DNA from 3 places in the Rhizobium sp. PK7-22 genome. Region 2 is predicted to be linked to each of the others. Evidence: riboswitches for the same ligand, from Rfam matches in the RefSeq annotation. Region 2 holds a riboswitch; each other region holds the start of a gene.

What was found. Region 2 has a riboswitch for thiamine pyrophosphate ahead of M1E10_RS08350 (ABC transporter permease). Riboswitches for the same ligand answer to the same signal wherever they lie in the genome.
Region 1: it holds a riboswitch for thiamine pyrophosphate, as region 2 does, so the genes downstream of both, thiB (thiamine ABC transporter substrate-binding protein) here and M1E10_RS08350 (ABC transporter permease) in region 2, are expected to answer to the same signal.
Region 3: it holds a riboswitch for thiamine pyrophosphate, as region 2 does, so the genes downstream of both, thiM (hydroxyethylthiazole kinase) here and M1E10_RS08350 (ABC transporter permease) in region 2, are expected to answer to the same signal.

The regions. Positions count from the first base shown of each region.
Region 1 is NZ_CP096514.1:498,535-508,773, reverse strand. It holds gene M1E10_RS07300 (helicase-related protein) at 1-47, shown strand, start outside; gene M1E10_RS07295 (RNA-binding S4 domain-containing protein) at 50-418, shown strand; gene fdxA (ferredoxin family protein) at 636-974, shown strand; gene M1E10_RS07285 (CarD family transcriptional regulator) at 1,343-1,912, shown strand; gene M1E10_RS07280 (RNA polymerase factor sigma-32) at 2,208-3,068, shown strand; gene M1E10_RS07275 (M48 family metalloprotease) at 3,075-4,592, opposite strand; gene M1E10_RS07270 (thiamine ABC transporter ATP-binding protein) at 4,814-5,536, opposite strand; gene thiP (thiamine/thiamine pyrophosphate ABC transporter permease ThiP) at 5,523-7,154, opposite strand; gene thiB (thiamine ABC transporter substrate-binding protein) at 7,179-8,186, opposite strand; TPP riboswitch at 8,223-8,322, opposite strand; gene M1E10_RS07255 (response regulator) at 8,378-8,827, opposite strand; gene M1E10_RS07250 (ABC-F family ATP-binding cassette domain-containing protein) at 8,972-10,239, opposite strand, start outside.
Region 2 is NZ_CP096514.1:759,997-770,235, reverse strand. It holds gene scpA (methylmalonyl-CoA mutase) at 1-318, shown strand, start outside; gene M1E10_RS08380 (hypothetical protein) at 360-752, opposite strand; gene M1E10_RS08375 (NAD(P)/FAD-dependent oxidoreductase) at 817-1,923, opposite strand; gene M1E10_RS08370 (DUF294 nucleotidyltransferase-like domain-containing protein) at 2,138-4,282, shown strand; gene M1E10_RS08365 (TRAP transporter substrate-binding protein) at 4,324-5,325, opposite strand; gene M1E10_RS08360 (TRAP transporter large permease subunit) at 5,335-7,158, opposite strand; gene M1E10_RS08355 (type 2 periplasmic-binding domain-containing protein) at 7,221-8,165, opposite strand; gene M1E10_RS08350 (ABC transporter permease) at 8,162-8,944, opposite strand; TPP riboswitch at 9,083-9,186, opposite strand; gene M1E10_RS08345 (DUF4142 domain-containing protein) at 9,276-9,779, opposite strand; gene M1E10_RS08340 (hypothetical protein) at 9,906-10,121, opposite strand; gene M1E10_RS08335 (DUF4174 domain-containing protein) at 10,208-10,239, opposite strand, start outside.
Region 3 is NZ_CP096514.1:155,876-166,114, reverse strand. It holds gene thiD (hydroxymethylpyrimidine/phosphomethylpyrimidine kinase) at 1-34, opposite strand, end outside; gene thiE (thiamine phosphate synthase) at 31-666, opposite strand; gene thiM (hydroxyethylthiazole kinase) at 663-1,427, opposite strand; TPP riboswitch at 1,514-1,608, opposite strand; gene M1E10_RS05640 (glycoside hydrolase family 13 protein) at 1,665-3,350, opposite strand; gene M1E10_RS05635 (hypothetical protein) at 3,473-3,658, shown strand; gene M1E10_RS05630 (GGDEF domain-containing protein) at 3,703-4,938, opposite strand; gene M1E10_RS05625 (SDR family oxidoreductase) at 5,056-5,838, opposite strand; gene M1E10_RS05620 (HD domain-containing protein) at 5,903-6,322, opposite strand; gene M1E10_RS05615 (pyridoxamine 5'-phosphate oxidase family protein) at 6,380-6,799, opposite strand; gene M1E10_RS05610 (YqaE/Pmp3 family membrane protein) at 6,925-7,083, shown strand; gene M1E10_RS05605 (DUF1194 domain-containing protein) at 7,193-7,966, shown strand; gene M1E10_RS05600 (sensor histidine kinase) at 8,135-9,121, shown strand; gene M1E10_RS05595 (TIGR02587 family membrane protein) at 9,215-10,096, shown strand; gene M1E10_RS05590 (TIGR02588 family protein) at 10,106-10,239, shown strand, end outside.

The DNA of each region.
Region 1 (10,239 bases), 260 kb from region 2:
CGCCCTTTGCCAAGCTTGCCGCGCTCAAGGAGCAGATGAAGAAGTAGCCATGGCGGCAGAGGAAGACGCACCGGCCGGGACGCACCAGCGCATCGACAAGTGGCTCTTCTTCGCCCGCATGGTGAAATCCCGGGCCAGTGCCCAGGTGCTCATCGAGGCCGGCAGCGTCACCATCAACGGAAGGCCGATCCGGCATCCAAGCACTCTTGTGCGTCCGGGCGACACCGTCGGGCTCCAACTCGAGCGACGGGACGTGCTCCTGGTGGTGCGCAACGGCGGGTTCCGCCGGGGTCCTTCCGGTGAGGCCCGGCAACTCTATGATGATCTTTCCGACCCCGTTTCCGGGCAAACGCGCCTCACGCCCTTCGAGCGGGCGCTGAGACGGCCTCTTCGTGGCGGCAAGGACGAAAGCCGGTAACCGCAAAGGCTGCAGTCGTCGCAGGCACGCGAAGAGAATAATGCTCCCGAACCAGCCGTTTCCGTGGAAGCTTTATCCTTGCTAACAGAGTTCAAAGGCACTACGTCACGGTCAATTGAGGCGGAAACTGCCGACTGCCGCGAGACATTCTTTGCTTTCCCGGTCGGCGCAGCGTCTCTGGACACAGACGGTCCAATCGCGTTTTCTGGAGTGCCGAATGACCTACGTCGTGACTGACAATTGTGTACGCTGCAAGTACACCGACTGTGTGGAAGTGTGCCCTGTCGACTGCTTCTACGAGGGCGAGAACTTTCTGGTCATCCACCCGGACGAATGCATCGACTGCGGCGTATGCGAGCCGGAATGCCCAGCAGAGGCCATCAAACCGGACACCGAGCCGGGTCTCGACAAATGGCTGAAGATCAATGCCGAATATGCGCAGATCTGGCCGAACATCACGGTCAAGAAGGAGCCCCTGCCGGAGGCGAAAGAGATGGACGGCATGACGGGCAAGTTCGAGCAGTTCTTCAAGGCCGAGCCGGGCAAGGGTGACTGACGTCTCCCGGATCATCCTGTCGTCTGTTGTGATGCCCGTTGTTTGAGCAAACGACCATTGATGCGGATATGCCGCATATAAAAGCAAATTATTGATTTCGGCACTTTTTTGTGGTAGACAACAAGAACTGTTCCACGAGGTGGCACTTGCGTGCCCAAAAAACATCACGAAAGCGACCGGTCATCTAACGCGGTTTCCGTGACATCACTGTGATCTATGTGTCGTCGCTGCTGCGATCGAGTTGTTTTTTCGCGCACGTTGGTCGGACCAGTATCGAGTGACCCGACGGTTCCCCCCGTCTCATCCGGGCCTGCCTGACCCGGCCCCGGTCCTAAAACCGGGTGCGTAACAGGGAGTTTGTGAAACGAATGACGACCCAGCAGAAAAAATCTTCGGCGCGCCAAGGCTTCAAGACCGGCGAAGCAATCGTGTATCCCGCCCACGGCGTCGGCATGATCACTGCCATCGAAGAACAGGAAGTTGCGGGCATGAAGCTCGAGCTTTTCGTAATCGATTTCGAAAAGGACAAGATGCGGCTCAAGGTGCCTGTCACCAAAGCAGTTAGCATCGGCATGCGCAAGCTGTCCGAGACGGATTTCGTGGAGCGCGCTCTCAAGGTGGTTCAAGGCAAGGCGCGCGTCAAGCGCACCATGTGGTCCCGTCGCGCGCAGGAATATGATGCCAAGATCAATTCCGGTGACCTGATTTCCATCGCGGAAGTCGTGCGTGATCTCTACCGCGCCGAGAACCAGCCAGAGCAGTCTTATTCCGAGCGTCAGCTTTACGAAGCAGCTCTGGATCGAATGGCGCGTGAAATTGCGGCCGTCAACAAGATGTCGGATACCGAATCCGTTCGTCTGGTCGAGGCCAACCTTGCCAAAGGCCCAAAGCGTGGCAAGGTCGTCGATGAAGATGAATCGCAGGACGAAGCTGCCTAACACACCCAAACTTCATCGATACTGACAAAAACCCGGCCATTGGCCGGGTTTTTTGTTCTGGAACTTTTTGCACCGGAAGACGTTATCCCGCCGGAACGGCGAAATCTTGCTGCAATTACGCTCAGACTTCTCGACGGTTTCAAAGAGATCTAGAGGGCTACCGGCGAACGGCAAGCCCTCGAAGAAACGAAAAAGAAGGGAACCAAGCAGCGCATGATCTGGACCCGCACCGTCAGCTCACGGTGATTGTCATCGCGCCTGCTTGCCTTGGTCAGCCAACTTCACGGAGAAGACGATGAAAGCCATGTCCGCGGATCGCAATATGATCAAGATCGCCATGTCTGCCCCCTATCTCGCCAGGGAGGAGGAGCGGGATCTTGCTGTCCGCTGGAAGGACGACCAGGATCAGGACGCGCGCAACCAGATCGCACTGGCCCATATGCGTCTCGTGATCGCCATGGCCTCGAAGTTCCGCGGCTTCGGCCTCCCGATGAGCGACCTCGTTCAAGAAGGCTATGTAGGGCTGCTCGAAGCCGCGGCAAGGTTCGAGCCGGCCCGCGACGTTCGTTTTTCCACCTATGCAAGCTGGTGGATACGCGCCTCGATGCAGGATTACATCCTCCGCAACTGGTCCATCGTTCGGGGCGGCACGAGCTCGGCGCAGAAGGCCCTGTTCTTCAACCTGCGCCGTCTGCGCGCCAAGCTTTCCCGTGGCGACAGCAATCTGACGGCTCGTGCCATTCACGAAGAGATTGCCGTGGCGCTCGGTGTGAGCGTCGCCGACGTGCAGACCATGGATGCGCGGCTTTCCGGGAATGATGCATCCCTGCAGGCCCCCACCATTGCCGGCGACGCCGACAGTGGTGAGCGTCTTGACCTTCTGCCAAGCGCCGAGCCCCTGCCAGACGAGCAGGTATCGGGCATGATCGATGGGGAGCGCCGCCTGAACTGGCTGCAGGGCGCGCTGACCAAGTTGAACGATCGCGAAAAGAAGATCATTCGCGCGCGCCGGCTGACTGACGACGGAGCAACCCTTGAGGCTCTTGGAACGGAACTGGGCATCTCCAAGGAGCGCGTGCGGCAGATCGAAAGCCGCGCCATCGAGAAGCTGAAGTCGGCGCTGGTTTCCGCCAATCCGCAGATGGCCGCGGTCTGATCCAGACTATTCGGAAATGATCTTGACCCGCTGGCCCGGCGTCAACGCCATTCCGGCGGGCATGGCATTGATGAGCTTGAAGAGATCGAGCTTGCGATCGGTCCCCATCATGCGGGCCGCCAACGTGGCCAAGGTGTCGCTCGGACCGACGGTGACGACGCGCACCCGAAGTGGCTTCAGGGCGGCGGCTTCCTGAGGCGTCATCTTTCTGAAGCTGGATTTCAGCACTGTCGATACCTGTTCCAGCATCGGGCTGCCCTTGGGAACCGCCGTCAGGAACCGGAAGATCTGATTGTTCAACCGCACGACGGTCACATCGAAGTCCCAACGCTCCGCGGATGCGCGCGCCGTGGCGGCAGGCAAACCGTTGATGGTCGTTGTCTGAACGGTCTCGGGCCTCAGCCCGGCGACCCAGCCACTGGTCAGATAATTGGCGAGGTTGTCCGTGTCACCGGCGTCGACGCCGTCAAAACGGATCGCCGTATCGTTCGGCCCCGTCGCCAGGACGGCATCCACCTTGTTGTCGATACGGAATTCGGACGGCACGTCGAAGCGTATCCCCAGACCGCCATGCAGGAATGTCTGGCCCCGGACAAACCCCTCTTCCGGGCTGTCCCCGTAGAGAAGCCCGTCGATGCCTGCCACATAGTAGTCGCGACCCCGATCACCAACCTGACCTTCCATCCCCTGTGCACGTGCATGGCGGCGCGCCAGATCCACGCGCTGGGGCGCATTCGGGTGACTGGACAGGAAGTCGAGGCTCTGGTCCGTATCCGGGTCGACCGACGAAAAGCGCGCATAGGCCGCCATGGAATCCAGGAACCGGGGCGCGGCATAGGGGTCGTAGCCGGCTTCACCCAACATGCGAATGCCGATCACATCCGCCTGCAGTTCCTGCTGGCGGGAGAAGGCGGCGAGGCGAAGCTTGCCACGAGCCAGAGCCTGCTTGCCGGCAAGATCGCTCGACAGGACTTCGGCGACGACGCGGCTGGCAATGACCTCGGCCTCTTCCCGGCGCTGCCGTTCGATCCCGTGGTTTGCGGTCACATGCGCCATCTCGTGCGACAGTACGGCGGCGACTTCGGATGCGTCATTGGCAAGTGCCAGAAGCCCGCGCGTCACGTACAGATAGCCGCCGGGCAAGGCGAAGGCGTTGATGGCAGGCGAGTTGAGAATGGTGATACGGTAGGATTGGTTCGGATTTTCCGAAACGGCCGTCAGCGCCCCTGCGATGCGGGCGACCAGCTTCTCGGTCTTCTCGTCGTGGTACTCGCCGCCATAGCTTGCGACGATGCGGGGATGCTCGCGCGCCCCCATCTGCGCCCTCGGGTCATTTCTCTGAACCTCGTCGACGATCTGCGGCGAGTCGGACGGGGCGACATTCGGCTGGTAGGCCTGATCGAGAAGCGACTGGCAGCTCGACAAGCCAAGGCTTGCCGCCATGAGCACGACAGCACCCGTCATCCTCCGGCGTGCGGAAGGTGCCTGCCCAGAAGCGGGCGATCCCAGCCTCTCCGGCTGCATGCTCGTCGTTTTCGGATGTGTCATCATCAAGATCCGCTATCCGATCCGCGTCCGGCTCAAGTCCATCTCGAGGAAGAGCCGATGACTGCAATTCTGTCGACTTAGCGATTCTGGCGCAGCAATCACAGAGCTTCTCTTCTAAATAGGGATCCTTTTCGCAACCGCAAAGGTGCTGTTGCTGCGATGCCACTGCGCCACGTCCAAATTGTGGCATGGCCCGGCTAGCCGTCCAGGAAGCTGGCGATGGCAGGGATGTCTCGACGCGCGTCAAGTTCGGCCGCCGGAGCCTGCAGAACCACGCGACCGTCTTCTATGAACAAGACGTCGTCCGCCAGGCGCGTAACCTCATCGGGGTCATGGGTGACGATGAGGACGGTGTTCCGCCTCTCCCCCTGCAGGTCTGTCAACAGGGCGGCCATGTTGAGGCGCAGGCCGGGATCCAGCGCTGCGAACGGTTCGTCCAGCAGCAAAACCGGCTTGTGCCGCACAAGAGCGCGCGCGAAGGCGGCCCTTTGCCTCTCCCCTCCCGACAGGGTCGACGGCTTGCGCTTTTCCATTCCACCCAGACCGACGCGCGAGAGGGCGGCGGATACTTCGAGCCGTTGTTCTTTTGACAGTTTCAGGGAGGGGCTGATGCCGAGCCCGACGTTGGTGAAGAGATCCAGATGACCGAAGAGATTGTTGTCCTGAAACACCAGGGAAACTGGCCGGTCTGCCGGATGCCTCGGCGTCAAATCCTCAAGCCCGATGACAATTCGCCCGGACTTTGGAAAGACGAAGCCTGCAACGAGGTTCAGGAGGGTCGATTTTCCGGACCCGGAGGGACCGATGACGGCGGTAATGGCGCCGCCGCGCAGGGTCAGGTCGAAGTGAAAATGCCGGGCACCGAGCGCAAGCCGCACGTCCTGCAGATGAATGTCCGGTCCTCGTTCAGCCTGCTGCACGCCTGCTCCTCTCGTTTTCCTGACCCGATGTGCCGACGATGGCCAAGATCAGACAGATGGCTCCGAGGACAAGCGCCAGTCCGTCGGCGTCGGCAGTGCGATAGCTCGACAGCCGGCTGTACAGCAGCCAGGGCAGCGTGACGAAATCGCTGGAGCCGAACAGGGCGATGGCGCCGAGATCGCCAAGCGAAAGGGCCATGGCAAAGGAGAGTGCGAGGGCGGAGGGAATCATCAGGATCGGCCGGTCGATGTGCCACAGCTTCCAGAGCCCGGACATGCCGAGGCTGGCGGTCAGGCGGGCCGTTCGGGCGTGGTGCGTTTCCATAGCCGGTTCCAGGACGCGCACGACGAAGGGGAGGGCCATCAGGGCATTGATCGCGACGACCAGAACCGGCGCAAACTGGCTCACGTCGCCCCATGACCGCAGCAGCAGGAACCAACCCGTGCCGAGGACGATCGGCGGGACAAGCAGGACCAGGGACGAGGTGGCGCCGAGAACTCGTCCATAGAGCATAGCACCGGCTCCAGCGCCTTGCCTGTCGGCGACAGCCAGGCGCCCACTGATGACAGCGATTGACATCGCCAGTGCGAGCAGTCCCGAGGCGATGGCAATCGCCAGGCTTGTCGCGGCAGCGTTAGCGAAGGCTGTGCTGGTCACCAGCCGGCCAAGGTCAGCCTGCAGGCCGGCCGAGACGACCGCAATCAGAGGCAGAAGGAGAAAGATAACTGCCGTGGCAATCCAGGCTGTGTCCCAGATGCGCTTTGCGGAGGTTTGCCCGTCGAAGCGGGGGCTTGCGCCGCCAAGCGTCGTCGTCGCTTCTTCCGGTCGGCGCATTGTCGCCAGGAGAGCCAGGACCAGACCGCTCAGCGCAATTTGCAGCAGCGCGAGGGCAATCGCCCGGGGCGGGTCGAAATCGAAGCGCAGGGACTGGTAGATGGCGACCTCCAGTGTGGTTGCCGCAGGCCCGCCGCCCAGGACCAGGACGATGGTGAAGCTCGTCACGCACAGCATGAAGATGAGGCCGGCAATTCCCGGCAGGATCCTCACCAGCGCCGGCCACTCGACAAAGCGAAAGACCGAGGCGGAGTTCATACCGAGGCTTGCGGCGAGCATCCAGGATTCCCCCGGCTGACGCTCGAGCGCGGAGACCATCAGCCGGCAGGCAAGCGGCAGGTTGAAGAACACATGCGCCAGGAGAATGCCGCTCAATCCGTAGATGCTGATCGGTTCGCTCGTGCCCAGCGAGAGAAGCAGGCCGTTGGCCCACCCTTGCCGGCCCCAGACGGCGATCAGCCCGAGCGCCACCACCAGGACCGGCAGTCCCATCGGCAGCGCCATAAGCCTCAGAACCCAGAGCCGCCCCGGAAAATGGGAGCGGCGGGCCAGCGCGAGCGCTACGGGCAGCGCAAGCCCGGCCGAAAGCAAGGTCGATAGGACCGCTTGCAGCAGCGTGAACTGCAGGATCCGGAACGTATAGGCAGTAAGAATGCTCCCATCGGCAGTCGCCGGTTGACTGACCAGGAGAGCTGCCAGCGCCAGGGTTATGAAGAGAGCGATTGCCGCAACGGCCATGGCGCTGCCGGCAAGTCCCCACCACCGCTGCCGCCGCGTCATCATCATGGCTGCCGGCTCACTCTCCGCTCATCGGGCGCTCATGGCTGTCAGCCATTCATCGATCCATGCCCGCCGATTGGCGGCAACCTCTGCGGAATCCATCAGCAGGGTTTTGCTCGGCTCGACGAGCCTGCTGAAGGCGTCGGGAAGGGGTTCGGAGGTCGGTGCCGCCGGCATCATCCAGTTCGTCGTCGGAATGATATTCTGGAAGGCGGGTGTCATGGTGAAGGCGAGAAACTCCCTCGCCAACGTCTTGTCATTCGATGTCGTCAGCATTCCAGCCAGTTCGATCTGGATGTAGTGGCCTTCCGGGAATGCGGCGGCCTGATACCTCTCCGTGTCCTCCGCGACCATGTGATAGGCCGGCGAAGTGGTGTAGGAGAGCACCATCGGCACCTCGCCCTTGGTGAACAGCCCATAGGCTTCCGACCACCCCGGCGTCACGGTCAAGATCCTGTCGCGGAGCTTCGTCCAGGCAGCCGGAGCGTCGTCGCCATAGATCGACTTCACCCAGAGAAGCAGGCCGAGCCCAGGCGTCGAGGTGCGCGGGTCCTGGACGACGATCTTCTGGGCCGGATCCCCTTCCACCAGTTCCTTCAGGCTTCTGGGCGGTGTCGGCATCGCCTGCGTGTCGTAGACCACGGCGAAATGGCCGTAATCGTAGGGAATGAAGACTTCGTCGCTGTAGCCGCCGGGGACCGTGATGGCGCCCGTGTCGAGACCGTGCGGCTCGAAAAGGCCTGTGGCCTTGGCTTCCGTCGCCAGATTAGTGTCGAGGCCGATCACGAGGTCAGCCTGAGTGGCCTTGCCTTCCAGCTTCAGCCGGGAGAGCAGAGCCACGCCATCTGCCACGCTGACGAAATCGACGGTGCAGGCGCAGGTCTTCTCGAACTCTTCCTTCACCTTGGGGCCGGGGCCCCATTCAGCGGTAAAGCTCTCGTAGGTGTAGATGGTCAGCGTCTTTTCCTGCGCCAGGGCCGGGGACGCGACAGCAAACGCCGACAACAGGCACAGGAATGGAAGGTTCTTCGACATGGACGCCTCCTTGTTCACCGAAAGGAAACAGGCGTCGATCAGAAGCCGTCTAATCCCTCCGCCGGTATCAACCGGATCAGGTTCCGCGGGTTGGCAACGCCTCTCAGCCGCAGATGCGGCACCCCGTTAGAGCTTCCGAAGGTGTATCGGTCTGCGCGAACCTTGGCAAGCAGTCGCGCTGGGTCGAAGTGCTAGTGAGGGCGCTGGAAGACGTGGAGCTCGCGCGGCATCGAGGCGATGGCGCCCGTACGTAGCGCAACGGCATAGTCGACTGACTGCTCCACGACATGCGGCATCACAGGCTTCGTCAGGACGCCGAGAACACTGTTCTGGACCTGATTGACCTCTTCCGGATTGGCGGTCATGTAGATCACCGTCAGGCCATAGGTCTCGGCAAGCTCACGTCCGAGATCCGGCCCCGTTCTTCCGTCGGAAAGGTTGACGTCGACCAGGGCAATATCGGCTGTCTGGGCGAGCGCCAGGGCATGGCTGCGACCGCTGGCAAAGCCCGCAATCTGCAAGCCCATCGCCTCAATGGTCTCGCCGACGTCGAGGGCGATCAGGAATTCGTCTTCGACAATCAGGACACGATGGTGCGCCGCTTGCCGATCCAGCCGACGACTCGGTACACTTGCCAGCATTGGAGTTCTCCTAAGGGTTCGATGTCTTTCCAGCGTCTGTCCCAGATCGACACTGACCACCGAACGAAGGTCCCGAAGGATTGTTCCGATTTTCCGCGGAAGCAGCATATTAGCTACCTGTTATGGCTAACAGAGAGTTAACCCCTATCCCTCAAGCTCCTCGCGCAGCATCTCCAGCTCCAGCCACTCTTCCTCCATCCGCGTCAGGCCCTGGCGCAGCTTCTCCGTCTCCGCGGCAAGCCTGTTGAAGGTCGCCGGATCCTTCGTGAAAAGCTGGGGATCGGCCATCTTCTGTTCGCGTGCGGCAATATCGGCTTCCGCCTTGGCCATCTCCTTGGGAAGGTTCTCGAGCGCGAACTTCTGCTTGAAGGACAGCTTGACCTTGTTCCTGGGAGCCTCCGCTGCGGGTCCGCTGGTTGCGGCCTTCGATTTTTCCTGCTTCTCGACACGCCGCCGTTCCTCCTGCGCACCTCGGCGCTGGGCCAGCATGTCGGTGTAGCCGCCGGCATATTCGATCCAGCGGCCATCGGGGGCGTCCGGCGTGGCCGGCGCGATGGTCGACGTCACCGTGCGGTCGAGGAAGTCTCGATCGTGGCTGACGAGGATAACCGTGCCGCTGAAGCCTGAGACGATCTCCTGCAGAAGGTCGAGCGTCTCGATGTCGAGGTCGTTGGTCGGCTCGTCGAGGATCAAGAGGTTCGAAGGACGCGCCATGATCCGCGCCAGCATCAGCCGGGCACGCTCGCCGCCGGAGAGGTTCTTGATCGGGGTGCGGATCTGCTCCGGCTGGAACAGGAAGTCCTTCATGTAACCCGCGACGTGGCGCTGTTCGCCGTTGACGAGAAGCGTCTCGCCGCGTCCGTCCGTCAGATACTGGGACAGCGTCTCTTCAGGATCGAGATCCTCGCGTTTCTGGTCGAGCGTGGCGATCTCGAGATTCGTGCCAAGCTTCACCGTACCACCGTCCGGCGCAAGCTGTCCGGTCAGCATCTTCAGGAGCGTCGTCTTGCCGGCGCCATTGGGACCGACGAGACCGATGCAATCGCCCCGGTGCACCCGGATGCTGAATGGCGCGACGATGGTGCGCCCTTCATAGCTCTTGGTGATCTGCTCGGCTTCGATGACCAGCTTGCCGGACTCACGCCCTTCCGAAGCCGTCGCCTGCACGCTGCCCTGAGCGCCCTTGTGGCCACGGTAGTCGGCGCGCATCGTCTGCAGTTCGCCCAGGCGGCGCATATTGCGCTTGCGGCGCGCCGTCACGCCGTAGCGCAGCCAGTGCTCTTCTCGTTCGATCGCCTTCCCGAGCTTGTGCTGCTCCAGCTCCTCCGCCTCCAGCACCTCGTCGCGCCAGGCTTCGAAATGCGAGAAACCGCGGTCGAGGCGCCGCGACACGCCGCGGTCGAGCCAGACCG
Region 2 (10,239 bases):
GGCTTTACGGTGCTGGCCGGGCCGCTGTTCCAGACGCCCGAGGAGGCCGCCGATCTGGCGGTCGCGGAAAAGGTGCAGGTGGTCGGCATGTCGTCGCTTGCCGCCGGCCACCGGACGCTGGCGCCGCAGCTCGTGCAGGCGCTGAAGGCCAAGGGTGCGGAAAACGTCATCGTCGTCGTCGGCGGCGTCGTGCCGCGACAGGACTACGACTATCTGCTGGAGAACGGCGTTGCCGCCGTCTTCGGCCCCGGCACCAATGTGCTCGAGGCGGCCAACAGGCTTCTCGATCTTCTGGAGGGCAAGCGCCGCAATATCTGACGCGGGTCGCCGCCTCAGGCACGGCGGCGCGCAGCTTCGGCTCAGCGATCGCGGAAGTCGCGTCCCCGATCGTCGTCGCGTCTCCGGTCATCATCGCGGCCGCGGCGGTCGTCGGAGCGCTCCACGGCGCGATCTGGGCCCTGCAACCGGTCGAGGACCTGCAGGAGAAGATCGGCGCAGTCCTGCGCGGGCTCTCCATCGGGGCAGCGGAAGGAGATCTTCATCCGGCCGTTCTGGATCCGGTAATGCGCGCCCCGCTCCCGGCGGTCGCCACGACCGGCCATAGGGCGGTCGCGGTGACGGTCGGGACCCGGCATGTGCGCCGCCGGCGGCCCGGCATCCCGGCCCCCCAGGTCGGTGATGGACTGCGCGGTCGCGACCTGCGGCAGGGACAGCGCGAGCGTGGCGGCGGCCATCGCGATCAGACGTCTCATGGTTAACACTCCGTTCTTCGAGGGAAGAACAGCAGGGTGACGGGTTTGTTCCGGTGTAAGGCCCTCAGCCGGTCAAGACCATCGCCGCGACATGGTCGCCGATTGCCAGGCAGGCGGTGAGGCCGGGCGATTCGATGCCGAACAGGTTGACGAGCCCCGCGACACCATGGTTCCGCGGCCCCTGGATACAAAAATCCTGGGCGGCGATCTCCGGCGGCACGATCTTCGGGCGGATGCCGGAATAGGCCGGGATCAGCGCGCCCTCCGCAAGACCCGGATAGTAACGGCGGATGCCGCGGTAGAAGCTCTCCGCCCTTTGCGGGTCCACCGCATACTGCAGCCCGTCGACCCATTCGACGTCCGGGCCGAAGCGCGCCTGTCCGGCCATGTCGAGCGTCAGGTGAATGCCGAGCCCGCCCTTGACCGGCACCGGATAGATCAGCCGCGAAAAGGGTGTCCGGCCGGTCATGGAGAAATAGCTGCCCTTGGCGAAATAGGCCTGCGGAACCTGCCCGGGCGGCATGCCGGAAATGGCGCGGGCAAGCCCGGGTGCGCCGTGGCCGGCGGCGTTCACCAGCAGCCGGGTCCGCAGCGTCATCGGCGCCTCGCCACCGACGTCGATCTCGATCCCCGCGGAGGTCGCCCGGCCCGAGACGACCGGGGCCCTGACGGCGAGCAGTGCACCATGGTTCTCGGCATCGCCAAGAAGCGCGGTCATCAGCGCATGGCTATCGATGATGCCGGTGGAGGGCGACAGCAGCGCGCCGGTCGCAGACAATGCCGGCTCGAGCTCCAGCGCTTCTTCCGCCGAAATCTGCCGCAGGTCCGAGACGCCGTTGGCCACCGCCCGTGCGGCGATCCCCGGCAGCATGGCAAGCTCGTCTGCCGAGGTGGCGACGATCAGCTTGCCGCAGTTGCGGTGCGACAGCCCGCGCTCCCCGCAGTAGCGATAGAGGGCCACCCTGCCGTGCACGCAGAGTTCCGCCATCAGGCTGCCGGCCGGATAGTAGATGCCGGCGTGGATGACCTCGCTGTTGCGGGCCGAGGTCTGGGTGCCGATCGCCTCCTCGGCCTCGAGGATCATCACCTCTCGGCCCTCAAGGCTCAAGGCCCGGGCAATGGCGAGCCCGACCACACCCGCACCGACGACCACGCAATCGACGTCATCCACGTCTCTCTCCCCTCTGCTACACTCGGCTCAACAGATAGCGGACGCTGAAGGAAGGACAAAGCATGCATGTGAGATCGAGTGGCGCTGCCTGCGCCTTAAGTCTACTTGCCGAAGCTCTTGATCCGGCCGAACCTGCACCCGAAAGCATGATTCCGCGTGCCGTCACTCCAGGCGCGGCCAGGGATCTGGGAGGCAGGATGGAGACCATGGCGTGATGCCGCGAACTTCAGGGGACGCGGCGGCGGGAGCGAGTGCGCCGCTGATCGCGCTCGATGTCGTCGTCCTCGACACCGAAACCACCGGCCTCGACGTGCGCCAGGACCGGATCATCCAGATCGGCGCGGTGCGCATGCATGGCGCCGATATCCTGGAGAGCCAGGTCTTCGACGTGATCGTCGATCCCGGCATCCCGATCCCGGCCGGATCGAGCCGGGTGCACGGGCTTTTGGATACGGACGTCGCCGGCAAGCCGCGCTTCGCGGAGGTTGCCGGTGACCTCCTCGACTTCATCGGCCATGCGGTCGTCGTCGGGCATTCCATCAATTTCGACCTCGCCGTTTTGCGTAACGAGGCGCACCGCCATGGCGTGGCGTGGAAGGAACCGCGCTGGCTCGACGTGGCGCTGATGTCGGTGGCAATCACGCCCGGGCTCGTCAGCCCGTCGCTGGACAATCTGGCGCTCACCTATGGCGTGACGATCGAGGGGCGTCATACGGCGCTCGGCGACGCCCGCGCCACCGCCGGCGTCTACGCTGCCATGCAGCCGCGGCTTCTGGAAAAAGGCGTGCGGACGCTCGGAGAGGCGGAAAACCTCGGCCGGGCCGCGACCGCGCTCGTCGCCCAGCAGCAGGGCGTCGGCTGGTTCGAGCGGCCAGCGGGCAAGGCGGAGTTCGAGCCGGCGGCAATCCAGACCGGCAGCCGCAGGGCGATCGACAGCTTTCTCTACCGGCAGCGGCTGGAAGACGTGATGAGCAGCCCGCCGATCTGCATCGACGCCGACTGTTCGCTGCGCGAGGCGTCGCGGCTGATGGTGGAGAAGGGCATCGGCTGCGCGATCGTTACCGGCGCCGACGGCAACCATGGCATTCTCAGCGAGCGCGACATCCTGCGGGCGCTGGCCGACAAGGGCGCGAAGGCGAGTACCGTTGCCGCAGGGACGGTCATGACCGTGCCGGTGATCGCCGCCCCCGGAGACACCTTCCTGTACCGGGCGCTCGGGCTGATGGCACGCAAGAACCTGCGCTACCTCGGCGTCACCGGCGCCTCGGGAGAGCTTGTCGGCGTCTTCACGCTGCGCACGCTGTTGCGCGAGCGGGCGCTGGCTACCCTGACGCTCGGCGACGAGATCGCCGCCGCCAGCCGGCCCCGCGAGCTTGCCCGCGTCCAGGCCGAGCTTCCCTCGCTGGCCGCCGGCCTCCTCAGCGACGGGCTCGACGCGCGCGCCGTGGCGGCCGTCATCTCTGCCGAACGGCGCGCCATGGCGACACGAGCGGCCGAGATCGCCGAAGGCGAGTTGATCGCGGCCGGGCATGGCGCGGCACCGGCGGACTACGCACTGCTGGTGCTCGGATCGGCGGGCCGGGGCGAAAGCCTGCTGGCGCCGGACCAGGACAATGCGCTGGTGATCGCCGACGGCTACCGGGGCGACCTCGGATCGGCTGACGACTGGTTCACCCGCCTTGCCACAAGGGTCAACGAGATCCTCGACCGCGCCGGCATTCCCTATTGCGACAACGGGGTGATGGCCCGCAACCGGATCTGGCGCCGGCGCCTGTCGGAGTGGCTGGACGAGGTGCGCGGCTGGGGGGAGCATCCGACGCCGAAGGTGCTCGAGAATGTCGATATCTTCTTCGACTTAACGCCGGTGCATGTGTCTTCCACGGCCGGCGCGCGCCTGGCCGAAACGCTGCGCACCGAGGCCTCCGCGATCGTACGGGCGGCGCCCGCGCTCCTGACGGCGATGAGCGACGGGGCCAGTGGCCGCAATGCAGCGCTCGGCCTGTTCGGTCGCATCCGCAAGGACGGGTCCGGCCGCACCGACCTGAAGGCCGCCATGCTGCCGATCGTCGCCGGCGCCCGCACCGCCGTACTCAGACGGGGAATCGGCAGCCTGCCGACCGCACAGAGGATCCGCGAGGTGGCAGCGGCGGCCGGCTATCCGGAGGCTGACGCCGCCCTGCTCCTCGACATTCACGGCTTCCTGATGCGGCTGATCCTTACCCAGCAGATCGCCGACATCGAGGCCGGGGTGAAGCCGAGCAACCGGGTGGATCTCAACATCCTGCGGCGCCAGGATCGCGAGCGCCTGCACGACGCGCTGCACCGCGTCGGCATGATCCGCGAACTGCTGCAGACATGAGCGTCGGGGCCCGGCGGAGCGGGCCACACTGCTCGGCCGGATCAGCCGGTCTGGCGGATGGCGTCGATGACGTCGCGGCCACCGACCACATCCTCGAACTGCGACCAGACGGACTGGGCGCCCCTCTGCCATTCCACCAGTGCGTCCGGTTCCAGCACCTGTCCGCCGTGCGTCCGGGCGACCTCCAGGGAGGCTGCCTCGTCCGCCTGCATCAGGCCGTTGAAGTAACCGGCTGCGTCACCCGAAATCTCCGTCAGCACCGCCTTCTCCTCGTCTCCGAGGCCATCCCAGAAGCTGCCCGCGTAGAAGATCACGCCAGAGGAGCGGATGTGGGCGGTGCGGGTGAGGTAAGGCACCACCTCGTAGAGCTTGAACCCAGCATAGGCGGAAGCGGTGAGATCCATGGCATCGGCGACGCCGGTCGACAGTGCATTGTAGGTCTCGGTGATCGGGATGCCGACCGGCACGGCGCCGAAGGCGCTCCACAGGCTGGTGTGCAGCCGGCTCTGGATGACGCGCATGGTCTTGCCGGCCAGTTGCTCCGGCCGCGTGATTGCCTCGCGGGCAAGGAGATGACGGGCGCCATAGTCGATGAACCCGCCGACGACGAACCCTTCGCCGGCAAGGCGGGCCTTCAGGTCTTCACCCAGCGGTCCCGAAACCACGCGGCTCAGGTGGTCGGCGTCGCGAAACAGGAACGGCAGGTCGAGCACCTGGAGTTCCGGCACCCAGGCCGACAGGGTCGAGACGGTCGAGAGGCTGGCCTGGATCGATCCGAGGCGGGCGCCGTCGGCGACCTCCTTCTCGCCGCCGAGTGCTGCATTGGGGACTATCCGCAGCCGGAAACGTCCCGGCAGGCGCTCCTCCAGCCTGTCCGCAATCCAGTGCCAGACCTGGGTCTCGGGCTTGTCCTCGCCGAGCAGCGAGGCGACCGTCAGCACCGAGGTGCGGGCAAAGGCTGGCCGGACAAGGGCGGGTGCTGCAAGGGCCGGCGCGAGCGCTGCGGCGGCGGCGATGAAGGTGCGGCGGGTGAAGGGGGGCATGGAAACCTCTCAGACAGTGAGTGCGACAAGGCAGAGGACAAGAAGCGCCACGAGCAGCGCGGCGAGATAGGGCAGGACGGCCCGAAACAGATGGGCGGCATCGACCCCGGTGAGGCCGCTGACCACCAGCACGAGCATGCCGACCGGCGGTGTCAGGCCGCCGATCATCAGGTTGACGACGATGATGACGCCGAAGACAACCGGATCGATGCCGGCAGCAACGGCGGCCGGCAGCAGGATCGGGGCGAGCAGCAGGATGGCGGCGCCGATATCGAGCACCAGCCCCGCGCCGAGCAGGACGAGGTTGCAGAGCAGCAGCACCTGAAGTGGATGATTGCCGAAGCCGGTGACGAGAGCGGTGACCGTTCCGGCCACATCATCGACCGCCAGAAGGAAGGCGATGGGTGCGGCGGCGCCGATCAGCAGTCCGATGGCGGCGGCCTCGCCGGCGGCCTGACGGAAGGCGGCGGCGATAGTGCCGAGACTTGGGCGGCGGGCGAGCGCCAGCAGCAGGGCATAGCCTGCGGCAAGGGCTGCGGCTTCCGTGGTGGTGACGATGCCGATCCGGATGCCGGTGACGACGACCACCACCAAGCCAAGCGCCGGAAGCGCCGCGACCAGCGCCTGCCGGCGCTGTCGCCAGCGCGCGGCTGGCATGGGCGGCGTGTGGCGATGGACGAGGTGGATGGCAAAGCCGAGGCAAAGCGCCATCAGCAGGCCGGCATAGGCACCCCCGACGAGCAGCGCTCCGACGGAAAGATCGGTTGCGGCGGCCAGCAGCAGGAAGGCGATCGAGGGCGGGATGACGTTGTCGAGGACCGAGGTCGCGGCAATCAGGGCACCGGCATCCGCCCGCCGGTAGCCGTGGCGGAGAAGCTGCGGGAAGAAGGTGCTGGCGCCGAAGGCGGCATTGGCGACGGAGGAGCCGGAGGCGCCGGAGAAGAGGACGCTGGTGAGCAGCGTCGTCTGGGCAAGGCCGGCGGGCCGGTGGCCGACGAGACTTGCGGCCAGCCGCACCAGCCGCTCCGCCGCACCGGAGAGGGTGAGCAGCACGCCGGTCAGCAGGAAGAAGGGAATGGCGAGCAGCAGGAAGCGCGACAGGCCGCTCGCCGCCGTCGCGACGATGGCAGGCTCAGGGAGGCTGCTGCCGAAGGGAACGGCAAGCGCTGCCCCGGCGAGGAGACAATGGGCCAGGGGCGCGCCGAGCAGCAGGCCAAAGCCGGCGATCAGCAGCGCGAGCAGACCCGGGGGCCAGAGACCGGGGGACCAGAGGCTCTCGAGGATGATCTCTGCCGGCAGAAGATGAACCGCAAGGCCGAGGAGGCAGGACAACAGGGCCGACGTGCCCTTCCCTTCGACGATGCGGCGAAGGACCAGCAGGACCAGCAGCAATCCGGCGCCTGTGCTCAGGGCTGCCGGCCGCAGCCAGTCCGGCAGGCCGAGCACGACGGAGGTGGAGCCCATCATGCCGGCGGCGGCAGCGCCGCCGCTGACGAAAGCGAGTGCGGCGACGACCGTGACGGCATCGGCCGCCAGATGCAGCGCCGGGCCAAGGGCCGCGGGCGCTGCACGGCGTGCGAGATCAAGGCGCATGGCCAGCGCGCCCGACAGGGTGAGCGGCAGGCCCAGTGCGACCAGCAGCAGGAAGAGCCACAGCGCCGCCTCCTCCGCACCGACCATGCCGGTCGAGAAGAGGTAGCGCAGGACGACCGAGGCCAGCACCAGCGCAAGAAGGATCGCCAAGACGACCGCTGCTATGCTCGAGAGCGCCGCTTCGATGGCTTCCGCAGCGCGCCCGCTCTTCTGCTGCCGACCGCCAGCACGAGGCGGCAGTAGTGGCGGGGCGGCGCCAGCCTTCGCTTGCGGCGGCAACGGGCCTCTTCCCTCGCCTCGTCTCACCGCAGTTCGACGGCCAGATCGTCGACGGCCGGGGCGCTGTCGATCAGCCCGCTTTCGGCCATGAAGGCGCCGAAGCGCTCGTAGCGGCCACGGTCGAGGGCCGCAGGGCGCTTGGCAAAGCGCGGCAGCGTGTCGGTGAAGGCCTGGCGGTTCAGCGCATCGTCGAGGTCCGGATAGGCCTTGATGAAGAGCTCCCAGGCTTCCTGCGGGTGGTTGGTGAGGAAGATGGCGGCATCCTCGACGGCCTTCAGGAAGCGGGGAAGCCGATCGTCGCCGGCCATGTCCCTGTGGGCGACGAAGATCAGTTCGTCGTAGACCGGAACGCCGTGCTCTTCGGGGAAGAAGGCGCGGGGCTCGCCGCCTTCGAGACGGATCTGGGTCAGCTCGAAGTTGCGGAAGCCGCCGACGGTCGCATCCACCTGGCCGCCGAGCAGCGAGGCGGTCAGCGCGAAGTTGACGTTGACGAGCTCCACGTCATCGAGCGACAGGCCTTCCGCCTCCAGGATGCGCTTCAGCATGGCATCCTCGAAACCGGACACCGAAAAGCCGATCTTCCTGCCCTTCAGGTCGGCCAAGGACTTGATCGGGCCATCGGCGAGAACCGTGATCGTGTTGAGCGGCGTCTCGACGAGCGTGCCGAAGCGAACGAGCGGCAGGCCGGCGGCGTGATCGAGATAGAGGTTCGGCTGGTAATGCACGCCGATGTCGGCCTGACCGGCGGCGACGAGCCGCGGCACGGACGACGGGTCGGCCGGCGGCAGCAGTTCGACCTCGAGGCCCTGCTCGGCAAAGAGGCCCCGCTCCTGGGCGACCACCATGGTTGCGTGATCCGGATTCACGAACCATTCGAGCATCACGGTCAGCTTGTCGGCGGCCTGCGCTGGCAGGGGAAGCGCCAGGAGGGCAAGGGCTCCGAGGAGGGGGAGCAGGCGTCTAATCATGAGTTAATTCTCCGGCTAATTAAATTGACGGGGCGGGGTTCGGATTCCGGGGCCCAGGGGACGAGCGGCGCGGTGAGGCGGTCCACGGCGGCGCGCAGAAGGAGCGTCATGGCCGCAAGAAGCGCCATGGCGGCAAAGACGGTGTCGGTCTGCATGCGGGCATTCGCCTGCACCATGACGAAGCCGAGGCCTGCCGAGGCGCCGACCCATTCGCCGACCACGGCGCCGATCGGCGCCAGCGGCGCGGCGACGCGCAGGCCGGAGACGAGCGCCGGCAGCGCCAGCGGCAGGCGGATGTGGCGCAGCACCTGCCAGTGGCTGGCCCTGGTGAGCGCGGCGGCATCGAGCAGGACGGGATCGGTGCGGCGCAGGCCATCGGCGAAGGCCGAGGCGACCGGAAAGAAGATGATGATCGTTGCCATCACCGCCTTGGAGGCCATGCCGAAGCCGAACCAGAGGACGAGAATGGGGGCAAGGACGAAGACCGGCAGCGCCTGCAGGACCAGCAGCATCGGCCAGGCGAGGCGCCCGAGCCGCGGAAACGCCGCCATCGACAGGGCGGCGGCAAAGCCCAGCAGCGTGCCGCAGGCGAGACCGACGAGGATCTCCGACAGGGTGATCAGCCCGTTGCGCAGCAGGAACTCCGGCTGGCGGACCAGTGCTGCCGCCACCTGCAGCGGCGCGGGCAAAATGTAGCGGGGAACCGCGACCAGCCAGACGACGGCCTGCCAGAGGGCGATCAGACCCAGGAGGCCCGGTCCCATGTGCTTCAACGACATGGCGGGGTGCTACCGCGCCGGAGCCCGGTCGCGACGCGACCGCGTTCTGTCACGGATACTGGTGCTGGATGCCATCAAACGATCTCCCGACGGTTACATCACGGAGATCCAGGTAAAGCGGAGAAGAGAATTGGCGCCTGATATGGCCGTTTCCGTTCCTACGCCGGTATGACCCGGATCAGGTTCAAGGGTCCGGCTCACCGCCATCTCAGCACCGTTACGATGCCCCCCTCGGAATTTCGTCATGTTTTGCGCAGACCCGCGTCAATGTCAATCGCCCTTGAGCGGGCGCAAGGCCGACAGAGGCGGCGGGTCGCTCAAGCGGACCGCATCACGGAACCGACAGGTCCTGGGCGCGAAGGTAAAGCGTGCGGGTGCCGCCGATGTGATTGGTGGCGAATGTCTTCAGCGAACCTTCCGGGCCGGTTTCGGCGTAATCCTTCATCAGCTGGATCATGCTTTCCAGGGCGATTACCTGGGCGGAGAAATAGGCGTTGTCGAACTGGTTCGGGATCGCCGTCTCCAGCGCCTGAAGCGCGTTGCGATCCTGCTCGCTCAGGTCCGCCGCCGGATCCACGCCCTCCTCGACGAGCGCCTCTCTCAACTCCGCCACAAACCGGCGCTGGTTCTCCGTCACCGTCTCGGCGAAGGCGCGCACAGACTCCTCCTGCCCACGGGAAAGCGCCAGCTCCGCCGATTCCACGAGGAAGTGGCTCAGGCTGGCCAACCGCCCGGAGAAGGACTGCCTTAGGTCCTCCTGCGCTGCGGACTGCAAGGCGCTGAGTGGCAAGAGCAGGATCGCAAGCATGAGTATCCGGGATGCTGATCTGGCCATGGGGGATCCTTTCCTGCTGGCAAACGGCCGTATGCGCGAGACGGCGGCGCCTGAGCGGCGCTTCCTCGCCTCGAACCGCAGATCTTTGTCGAAGTTCCCGCTGCCGCGCCGAAAGGGGGAAGGACACTACTGCGCAGGCTCGCTTGGCTCGTCGACGAGGGCGGGATGGCTCGTCTGATCCTCCACGCCGCCCGGTGGCGCTTCGTCCGTGCGCAGGTAGGGCTCCTCGACGACCACAGTCGAGGTCGAGGCAAGATTCTGGACAAAGATGAAGAAGCCCCCCACGACCACGACGATCACCGCCGCGGCGATGACCATGAATTTTTTGGTGCGACTATCCATGCCTCGCTCCATTTGCTGTGGATTTCTCCAACCATAGAACGCTGAGGAAGTTTCAAGGTATTTCTCCGTAGCGGCTTCTCCGAGGATCAGTCTTGCTCGGCGCGACGCATGGGCATGC
Region 3 (10,239 bases), 600 kb from region 2:
CAGAGCCTGCGATGGACAGGATATTTGCGATCATCGGCGCGCCTCCTCGATTTCCAGGGCAAGAGAACGGGCCGCGGTCTCCGGATCCGGCTGGCCGCAAATGGCCGACACCACGGCAAGGCCATGCGCTCCGGCTGCAAGAACCGGCGCGGCGTGCCCCTGTTTCAGCCCGCCGATGGCGACGGCGGGGACGGGCGCTACGGCCACGATACGCGCGAGGCCATCGAAGCCTATCGGCGTCTTGTGGTCCGGCTTGGTGCCCGTGGCAAAGACCGGGCCGATGCCGACGTAGTCGACGAGACCCGCGTCCACCCGGCGCGCCAGTTCCACCGTCTCCACCGAAACTCCGAGGATCATCGTCTCTGGAATGCGTCGGCGTACTGCCGCGGCGGCAAGGTCGCTCTGGCCGACGTGGATGCCCTGGGCGCCGAGCGCGATGGCAGCCTCAACGTCATCGTTGATGATCAGGGGAACACCGGTACCGGCAAGCGCCTGCTGCAGCGCCCGACCGGTTTCGATCATGGCAGAGGTGGCCGCCGTCTTGTCCCGCAACTGCACCATGGTCACGCCACCGGCAACGGCCATTCTTGCGGTTTCCACCATTCCGATCCCGCGGCAGAGTTCGGGATCGAGCACCAGGTAAAGAGAGAGATCAAAGCGCTTCATAGCATGGTGATCCTTGCTTCGGCATCGAACCTCTCGCTGCCGAGCGCCGACAGAGCATCCAGAAACAGGGGCTGGAAGGATCCCGGGCCGCGGGCCTGTCCTCCGGCATCCTCGCCGCTGACGGCAAAGAGCGCGAGTGCTGCGATCGTCGCCTCGAAGGGCTGGTCCGGGGTGCTGGCGGCGAAGGCGCCGACCAGGCAGGTGAGCGCGCAGCCCAGTGCCGTCACCTTCGGCATCAGCGGCGACCCTCCTTCGATCATGGCGGATCTGGTGCCGTCGGTGACGAAATCGACATCACCCGTCACGGCGACGACGCACCCATGGCGTCGTGCCAGCGTCAGCGCAGCGTTCCGTGCCGTCGTGGCACTGTCGCCGCTATCGACGCCCTGGCCACGGGATGCTTCGCCAGCCAAGGCCATGATTTCGGAGGCATTGCCGCGCAGGATGGTGGGCTCCAGCGCCATCAGCTCAGCGACGACCCGCCTGCGGAAGCCGGTGGCGTAGTGGGCGACAGGATCAAGTACCCAGGGCTTTCCCGCGCCATTGGCCGCGTTCGCCGCTGCCAGCATGCCGGCCACGCCGCCGGCCCAGAGCGTACCGATGTTGATCGTCACGGCACCGGCGATCTGGGCGAACTCTCCAGCCTCTTCCTCGGCGCTGACCATAGCGGGCGATGCGCCCGCCGCGAGCAGTACATTGGCCGCTATGTTCATCGCTACATCGTTGGTGATGCATTGGACCAAGGGGTTGGTCTGGCGCATCCCCCCGAGAAGCTTGCCGCAAGAGGGTGTTGATATCGTCACTGGAAATGCCCTTTCTTGCGGGGCAGGCGCAGGCGCCATTTCTGAATTGCGCCGATGCGACTCCCTCCGCCAGCATGATCTGGTTCAGGTTCAAAGGGTCCATCTCAGCCCGCAATCGCGGACGCCCCTGTCAACGCGGAGATTTACAGGAAACGCTCCGATTGTCACCTGCCAATCCGGGCGATCCGGAAGCGTCTAGGCACTCTCGATGTCGCGGAGCAAGGCGAAGGCCTCATATGGCCGCAGGGTTACAGTTTCGCCGATCACGTCTCTATCGGCATAATTGCCGATGAGGCAGCGCCCACGCCCCTGCAACTCATCCGGGATCGTCACGGTCACCTCGTGCGGCCTGAAGTTGGCGAGAACGACCAGACGGTCGCCTTCCAGCGTTCGGCTATAGACAAAGACATCCTGGTGTTGATCGAGCCAGGACTGGTAGCGGCCGTAGACGATGACCTGATGGTGCTTTCGCAGCTCGATCAGCTTCCGGTAATGGCTCCAGATCGACTGGTCGTCGCCGACCTGCGTCTCGGCGTTCACGGTCGAGAAATTGGGATTCACCTCGATCCAAGGCGAGCCGGTAGTGAAGCCGCCCTGCGACGCACTGCTCCATTGCATCGGCGTGCGGGCATTATCGCGTCCGCTTTCATTGGCGCCCCGAATGAAATCGTCGGGAGACAAACCCGCCTCGACATGCAGACGGTGCATGTTGAGCGTCTCTATGTCCTTGTACTGATCGATCGAGGTGAACGGGACGTTGGTCATGCCGATCTCCTCACCCTGATAGACGAAGGGCGTGCCCTTCATCAGGTGCAGAACAGTTGCCAACATTTTCGCTGATTCCACGTGGAAGCCGGTGGTATCGCCATAGCGGGAGACGGCGCGTGGCAGGTCGTGATTGCCCCAGAACAGGGAGTTCCAGCCATCGTCGGCGAGCGCCGTCTGCCATTTGCCGAAGACGGCCTTCAGCGCAACGAGGTCAAACGGCCTTGGCCGCCACTTGCCGTAGGTCTCGTCCCAGAACTGGGTGACGTGCTCGAACTGGAAGACCATCGACAGTTCCTGCCGGTCTCGACCGGAGTAGAGCAGAGCGGATGTAGGCGTAGCGCTCCACGCCTCTCCCACGGTCAGCACGTCGCGGCTGCCGAAGGTCTCGCGGTTCATTTCCTGCAGATAGTCATGCAGATGCGGGCCGTCACTGGTGATACCGGCATCCACCTGCTTTCCGATCAGGTCGATGACGTCCATCCTGAAGCCGGCGATGCCGCGGTCGAGCCACCAGTTCATCATGCGGTATATTTCTGCCCGCACCTTCGGGTTTTCCCAGTTGAGGTCCGGCTGACGGCGCGAAAAGAGGTGCAGGTAGTATTCGCCGGTCTGCGGATCCAGCGTCCAGGCGGGACCGCCAAAGGTCGATTCGAGCGCGCTCGGCAGTCCGCCTTCCGCAGACGGTCGGCGCCAGACGTAGTAGTCGCGGTAGGGACTATCAGGCGAGCTTCGCGCTTCCCGAAACCAAGGATGCTCGTCGGATGTGTGGTTGACCACGAGGTCCAGAACGATGCCGATGCCGCGCTTCCTTGCCTCGACGACCAGTCGATTGAAATCGGCGAGCGTACCGAATTCCGGGGCAACGCCCTGGTAATCGGAGATGTCGTAGCCGTTGTCGTCCATCGGGGAGGTGAAGATCGGCGAGAGCCAGATCACCGTTATGCCGAGCGACTGAAGGTAATCCAGCCTGGAGATGATGCCAGGGATGTCGCCTACGCCATCGCCATCGCTGTCGCAGAAACTGCGGGGATAGATCTGGTAGACGGTGGCGGTGTGCCACCATTTGCGGTCGATCGCCGGCGTCGCAAGCGGCTGGGGTGCTGGCTGGCTCATGGACGGTCTCCGTTGCGGGGCTGTCGCAAACGAACGCTGCACAGCAGTCAGGGTTCCGCATGTCGGGAACATCAGTCTGGGCGGATGGTTGGAGGACTCGACACAACCGCAAGGAGGTTCCGATGAACAGCAAGCTCCCACCAGTCCCGGAAGAAAACCGCAGCCACAAGGGCTCAGGCGAACCGGCAACAGCGAACCCATCCGAGGCTGGCGCGATTGACCCTGGCGACAAAAACTTCGACAAGCAGGGTCAGCAGGGCAACACCAAGGTCAATACCACGAACCAGGGTTACCAGCAGGACCGTTGAAGCGTCAGTTCTCGGCTGCAGGCCATGCCGACGATTTCGGCATCTCAAGCCAGTTCTTGTGCCTGATCCGAGGACGCTGTGGCGGCCTCGCTCGCTTCATCACTGCTGCAAACGCGATTGCGCCCGCCTTGTTTAGCCCGGTAGAGGGCGCGATCGGCCCGGCGTAACAGTTCATCGGTGGTGGTTTTCTCGTCGGGCTCAAGGCTGAGGGCGCCGATGCTGATCGTCTGTCTTTGGGGGCTACCAGCAAGCGATGAGAGGTCCATCAACTTCACCGCCATCCTTGCTTGTTCGGCCGCGCGCAGAGCTTCCGTCGAGCCGGTGCCGGGCATCAGGACTGCGAATTCCTCTCCGCCGTAGCGTGCCACCAGACTTCCTTCGGCCCAATCACAGGACGCCAGGGCCGCGGCCACCTTCTTCAGGCATGCGTCTCCCATCTGATGCCCATAGCTGTCGTTGAACAGCTTGAAGTGGTCCACATCAATCAGCAGCAAGGAGAGCGGCTGCCTCTTCTCCGCGGCTTGTCTCAGGGAGGATGCCAGCTGCTCGTCGAGCTGACGTCGATTGGCAAGGCCAGTCAGACTGTCGGTGGTGGCAAGGACTGCGAGCCTCACGTTGGCATTCTCCAGCTCGCTATTCTTTTCCAGGATCTGCTCGAGCAGCATCTCGGACAACCGCTCAGCCTTCAACTGCCGCAGCCGCAGCTTCACCATCATGACAATGAACGAGATCAGGAAGACCAGGTAGACAAGCGCGGCGGGCGCCATGAGATAGGTGCCATCGAGAAAGGCTGCAGCGCTTATCGGACCGAGAATGAGCAGAAGGTTCAAGACGGCCGTCCCCGGCATCATGTAGGCCCGCGCGGCGACGCCCTGGGCGATGGCGCAGGCGACCGCCACAACAAGCAACTGCGTACCTTGCGTGGCGCCCATCAGGAGCACGCCTCCAGCCGCACCATAGCTGGCACAGGAAAACAGCGAGCCTGCCACGAAACGGTGGATCCACGCCTTTTGAAGGAGGTCTGCATCGCGCCGAGTGTAGTGCCACTGAAGCGTTGCCCTTAGTGCAAGTGATATCAGCACCGCTGCGAAGGCAATGAGGGCATTCAGCTTGGACCCAGCCATGGTGGCAGCGTTGATGGCTGCGAGCATCATCCCTGCAGTGGCCGCAAGGTGCGGCGTGAGGCTGAAGAGCTCCGCCAGCGTCTCCTGCTTCTGCTGATCCGAACTGATTTCGGCGCCGGAAAAAGCAAAGGGATTCAGCATGGATAGTGTCGGCATAGTCATCACTCCGCTACCCATGACTTAGCGATCGGTTGTTAACGGAACGTAAGGAGTCACCGGCATCTTGAGATTGGCACAGCTTTTTACCGGCCGCTGCGTTGAAACGTCCAGAGGCTAGCGCAACAGGCTTTGACCACCGTCAACAAAGATGGGAACACCGGTTACGTGACGGGCGCGGTGGGAAGCAAGGAAAAGGATGACGTCTGCCACGTCCACCGATGCACCAGCTTTGCCTTCGGTCAGCGGTATGTCGCCTTCCGACCATTCGACCGGGACTGCTGTCTCGTGTGCGTCCCTGATGTGGGTGTTGTCCTGGATATCCGTATCGATCTTGCCGGGGCAGACAGCATTGATGCGGATCTTGTGACGTCCGAGCTCTAGCGCAAGCTGCTGCACCATGGCCACCTGAGCAGCCTTCGTGGCCGAATATGCGGTCGCGCCCGGGGACGTAAATGTGCGGTTGCCGTTTATCGACGAGACGATGATGATCGAGCCGCCTCCGTGCGCCTTCATATGTGGCACCGTGGTGTTCAGCGTGAGATATGTGCCGCGGAGGTTGACGCGGATCGTCTGATCCCATTCCTCCGGCTTCAGATCGTCGATGGGCGCCCAGACGCCGTTGATGCCGGCATTTGCCACGACAATGTCCAGCCTTCCGTAGACCGCCACGATCTTCTCCACCGCAGCGTGCATGGCATCCTCTTCGGCAACGTCAGCATTCAGGGCAATTGCAGTGCCGCCCCTTGACGTGATTTCCGCCACCGTCTCGTCAAGCTCGCTGCGCGTACGACCAAGCACGCCGACTTTCGCACCTTCGCGTGCCAGCGTGACAGCCGTTGCCTTGCCGATGCCGGATCCGCCGCCGGTTACCAATGCTACCCGTGCCTGAAGTTCCATGCTGCTCAACTCTCTGCTGTTTGATGGCCGCCGTGCGGCGGCGCTCGGACGTGAGAGGATCGATCTACACGTCGAGACCGTGGTCCAGGAGCTCAAGCCCCTTCCGATATTTGTTGCCGTCAAGGCCCGCGCGTTCGGCTTCCCTCAGGTTGTCGGTGAGATCGGCGCGTTTCACCGTTCGCGCGAGCGCATCTCGTGCTCCGCGGCGGACAAGGTCGGCGTGATCCTCTCCCGGCCGTTTGGTTAGTGCGTTCACCGCTGCGATGACATCTTCGGCGAAGCCCGCCTGGCGCAGACGCGCCAGGCTCCAGTCCGGCGATCTTTCCAGGACGTCGTGAAGCCAGGCCACAGTTTTCTCCGCATCTCCAGACACAAAACCAGCGACCCGCGAGACATGGTCAATGACCAGTCCGCCGGTCTTTTTCGTCTGTCCCTGCAGAGACTGCTCCGCAATCTGTCGCGCCCTCTCGACACCCGCCGTCATGGCACTGTCCTCACGAGTCGGCTGGCCATGGCGGCTTCGAACAAGCGATCATATGGATCACGACAGAACAATCTCGCCGTCCTCCTCGCCTTGCCAATAGTGGATCCGAGTTGCGTGGACTTTGATCATTGCGATGCCCGGGGTCTCGATTCCGTTCTCGAACCATTTGTCGAGATCCGGGTTCCAATGGTCCTTAAATGCCGACCGGTCTCGAATGATCTCGGCTTTCCCTTCCACCGCGATCAGGAAGTGCTTGTCGCCCTGGAGGCCCAGAGAGACGTTGGCATCGCGCTCGATCTCGCCGACCATGTGGGAGTCTTCCCACGTGAAGTAGTAGGAGTCGCCATCGTAATCCACGTCGCGGTTGTTGCTCATCGGGCGGGCCGCGATGGCACCGTTTTCGGCGTGAGTGGACAACATCGTTATGTCAATATCGCGCATTACCGACGAAATGTCGGCCAGTGTCTTGCTGCTCATCAGGAAGCTCCTTTTTTGATGCGGCCACAACGGCAGGATCGGCGCATGTGTTCCGAAGTCGTGCCGGACAATTGAACTTGTCGGCGTTACGGGCGTTGTGGTGCCATCAATCTTGGAGGCTGATCTTGGACATTATCCGCATTCTGCTCGCATTTCTGCTGCCCCCGCTTGGGGTCTTTCTTCAAGTGGGGCTCGGCTTGCACTTCTGGCTCAACATTCTGCTGACGTTGTTCGGCTGGGTGCCAGGCATCATCCACGCCTTGTGGGTGATCCTGAAGAAGTAGGCCTTTATCGCAGCGGCAGGCTCACCAAGAGTTGAACCTGCCGCTGTACCAGGCCCTCACACCTGGAACCTCCTGTGTTAGGGTAGGCCACTGACGCTGCGAGGTGGCCATGCTTGCAACAATTGCATTGATGCTCAGTTTTTCGGCCGCACCGTCCCTGCTGGCTCAAACCACGGCGGTCGGTGAGGTGGACGTTGAGCTGGTTCTTGCCGTCGATGTCTCACGGTCCATGGATTACGAAGAAGTCCGAATACAGAGAGAGGGATATGTGGCCGCCCTCCGGCACCCCGACTTCTTCAATGCCGTCAGAAATGGCCTGATTGGCAAAATCGCCATCAGCTACTACGAATGGGCGGGCACTGTCGACGAAACCTCGGTGCTGGAGTGGCAGGTAATCGAGACTGCCGAAGACGCTCAAGCATTTGCTTCCAAGCTGGAAGATCGCCCCATCGCCACCCAACGGCGCACGTCCATCTCCGCGGCGATTGCCGAGGGTACCACGATGCTCCTCTCAAACGAATTCCGCGGTATGCGGCAGGTGATCGACATCTCAGGCGACGGACCCAACAATGTCGGGCAACCGGTTGCACCGGCGCGCGACAAGGCTGTTGACGCGGGTATCATCATCAACGGCTTGGCAATGATGCTGCGACCCTCCGGCGGCGCACCACTCGACAGCTATTATGAGGACTGCGTCACCGGAGGGCCCGGCTCCTTCGTACTGCCGGTCCACGAGATCGAGGATTTCGCCATCGCTGTTCGTCGCAAACTTGTCCTGGAGGTCAGCGGAAAAACGCCTGCCTCCGGCGTCCGCAAGGTCGCAGAAGACAGAACCGACTGCATGATCGGCGAGCGCCAGTGGCAGAACTACCTGGATCGGTAAACAGCGCCTCTTGTCTCCCGTCGAGCGGGCTCGTCCGAGACTCTCTTGCTTTTCGCGTCCATAGCCTGACGGGGCTTTGCCCAATCAGGTTGATCCAGACCGTGCCGATCTTTCCAATCGACACTCGTGTGCCTTGACGGTTACACGGCCGCGGCTACCTAACGTTCCATGGTAAAGCAAGACGTCGTGGGCGATCCGCTCTTTGAAGAACTCGCCGACAATGCTCCCGTCATGATATGGCGCGCCGGTACAGACAAGCTCCGCGATTTCGTCAACGCGCCGTGGTTGCAATTCACCGGCCGCCCGTTGGAGAAGGAGCTGGGTGCGGGGTGGTTGGAGGGCGTTCACCCGGACGATCTGGACCGTTGTCTTGAGGTCTATCGCGCCGCTCTCGACAGCCGCGAACCGTTCTCGACGGACTACAGGTTGCGGCGCCACGACGGTGCCTATCGGTGGGTCACCGACAATGGCAATCCATTCAACCGCAACGGCCAGTTTGCCGGCTATCTCGGGTCCTGCATCGACGTGCATGACCAGAGGGGAATCGAGAACGGCCAAAAGGATCTGCTCAGCGAGCTCAACCATCGGGTCAAGAACGTTCTGGCCACCGTACAGGCGCTGGTGCGGCAGAGCCTTTCGTCTGCTGCCATGCCGAAGGACGCGGAACAGCGCCTGACAACCCGTTTGATGGTGTTATCGACCACGCAGGAACTGCTGGCCGACAACGGCTGGCGGGGAGCAGAGCTGAAACGGCTCGCAGAACGCATTCTCCGCCTCACCGCTCCTGGTGCCGACCGAATCGTCGTCGATGGGCCGGAAGTCTTCCTGGTGCCGGCGCAGATGCAATCGCTCGCCATGGCGTTCGGTGAGCTTGGCCTCAACGCGCGCCAGCACGGCGCCTGGTCGTGCGGCGAGGGGCGAACAGAGCTTCGCTGGGAATGGCTTGAGCCGGACCGGCTTCACTTTCGGTGGCAGGAGTTCCATGGCCCGGCGGTCTCCATCCCGCAAAGACGTGGCTTCGGCCTGCGTCTCCTGCAGGGGATGCTGCCCGGCGAGGCGGGCGGCAAGACCGATATCCGGTTTGATCCCTCCGGTTTCTTCTGCGACGTAGCTTTGAACATTGCCAAACCGCCGGAAAGCAGTAGATCATCATGAAGCGGTCTGCGGCAGACGACGACATACTGACGGCAACCCCGGCAATCGCCTGATGCGTTTGAACATGGTGTGACCCGCGGAGAGAACCATGACATGACCCATCAATCCAGCCTGAGCCAGGGACAGGTTTCGCCAACATCGCAGGCCTCGCGACAGTTCCTTGTCGGCCTTGGCCGCGGCGGGGCCGGAGCCCTGATCTTTGGCCTTCCGATGCTGATGACGATGGAGCTGTGGTCGCTCGGCTTCTACATCGAGCGTTACCGGCTGCTTCTGTTGATGCTTGTCAACATACCTCTGCTTGTCATCCTCGCACAGCGGATCGGATTTGAGGAAACCTCCACCTGGCGCGAAGCCATACGGGACGCCACCGTCGCCTATGCCATTGCCATCGTCATGAGTGCTGTCGTCCTGTTCCTGCTCGGTATCGTCAAGCTCGAGGTGCCTGCCACCGAGATGCTTGGGAAGATCGCGATACAGGCTGTGCCCGCCAGCATCGGCGCGCTGCTCGGGCGCTCGCAGCTGGGCGGCCAGCAGGACGACGAGCCGTCGGAGGAGGAAGGCGAGACGGAGGGCGAAGTCATCACGAGCTACGGCCGCGAGCTTTTCCTGATGGCGATCGGCGCGCTGTTTCTCAGCCTGAACGTGGCGCCGACAGAAGAGATCATCCTCATCTCGTATAAGATGACGCCATGGCACGCTCTGGCCACCCTGGCGCTCTCCATCCTGATCATGCATGCCTTCGTCTATGCCGTCGCCTTCCGGGGCGCGCATCAGCTCAGCCGCGGCACCCCCCGCTGGCACGCCCTCGTGCGGTTCACATTGCCGGGCTATGTCATCGCGCTTGCCATCAGTCTCTACGTCCTCTGGACCTTCGGGCGACTGGACGACACTGCATCGACGCAAGTGCTGATGGCGGCGATTGTTCTCGGCTTTCCGGGCGCCATCGGCGCAGCCGCAGCCCGTCTGATCCTGTAGGAACCCCAGATGACGATTACCTCGAAGAGCCGCCATACGGAAGCGAGCAAGCCAGATTGGCTTGAATGGGTAACGGGCATCCTGTCGGCAATCCTCGTGCTGGGGATCGTGGGCTGGATCGCAGGCCAAGCCATCCTGGATCG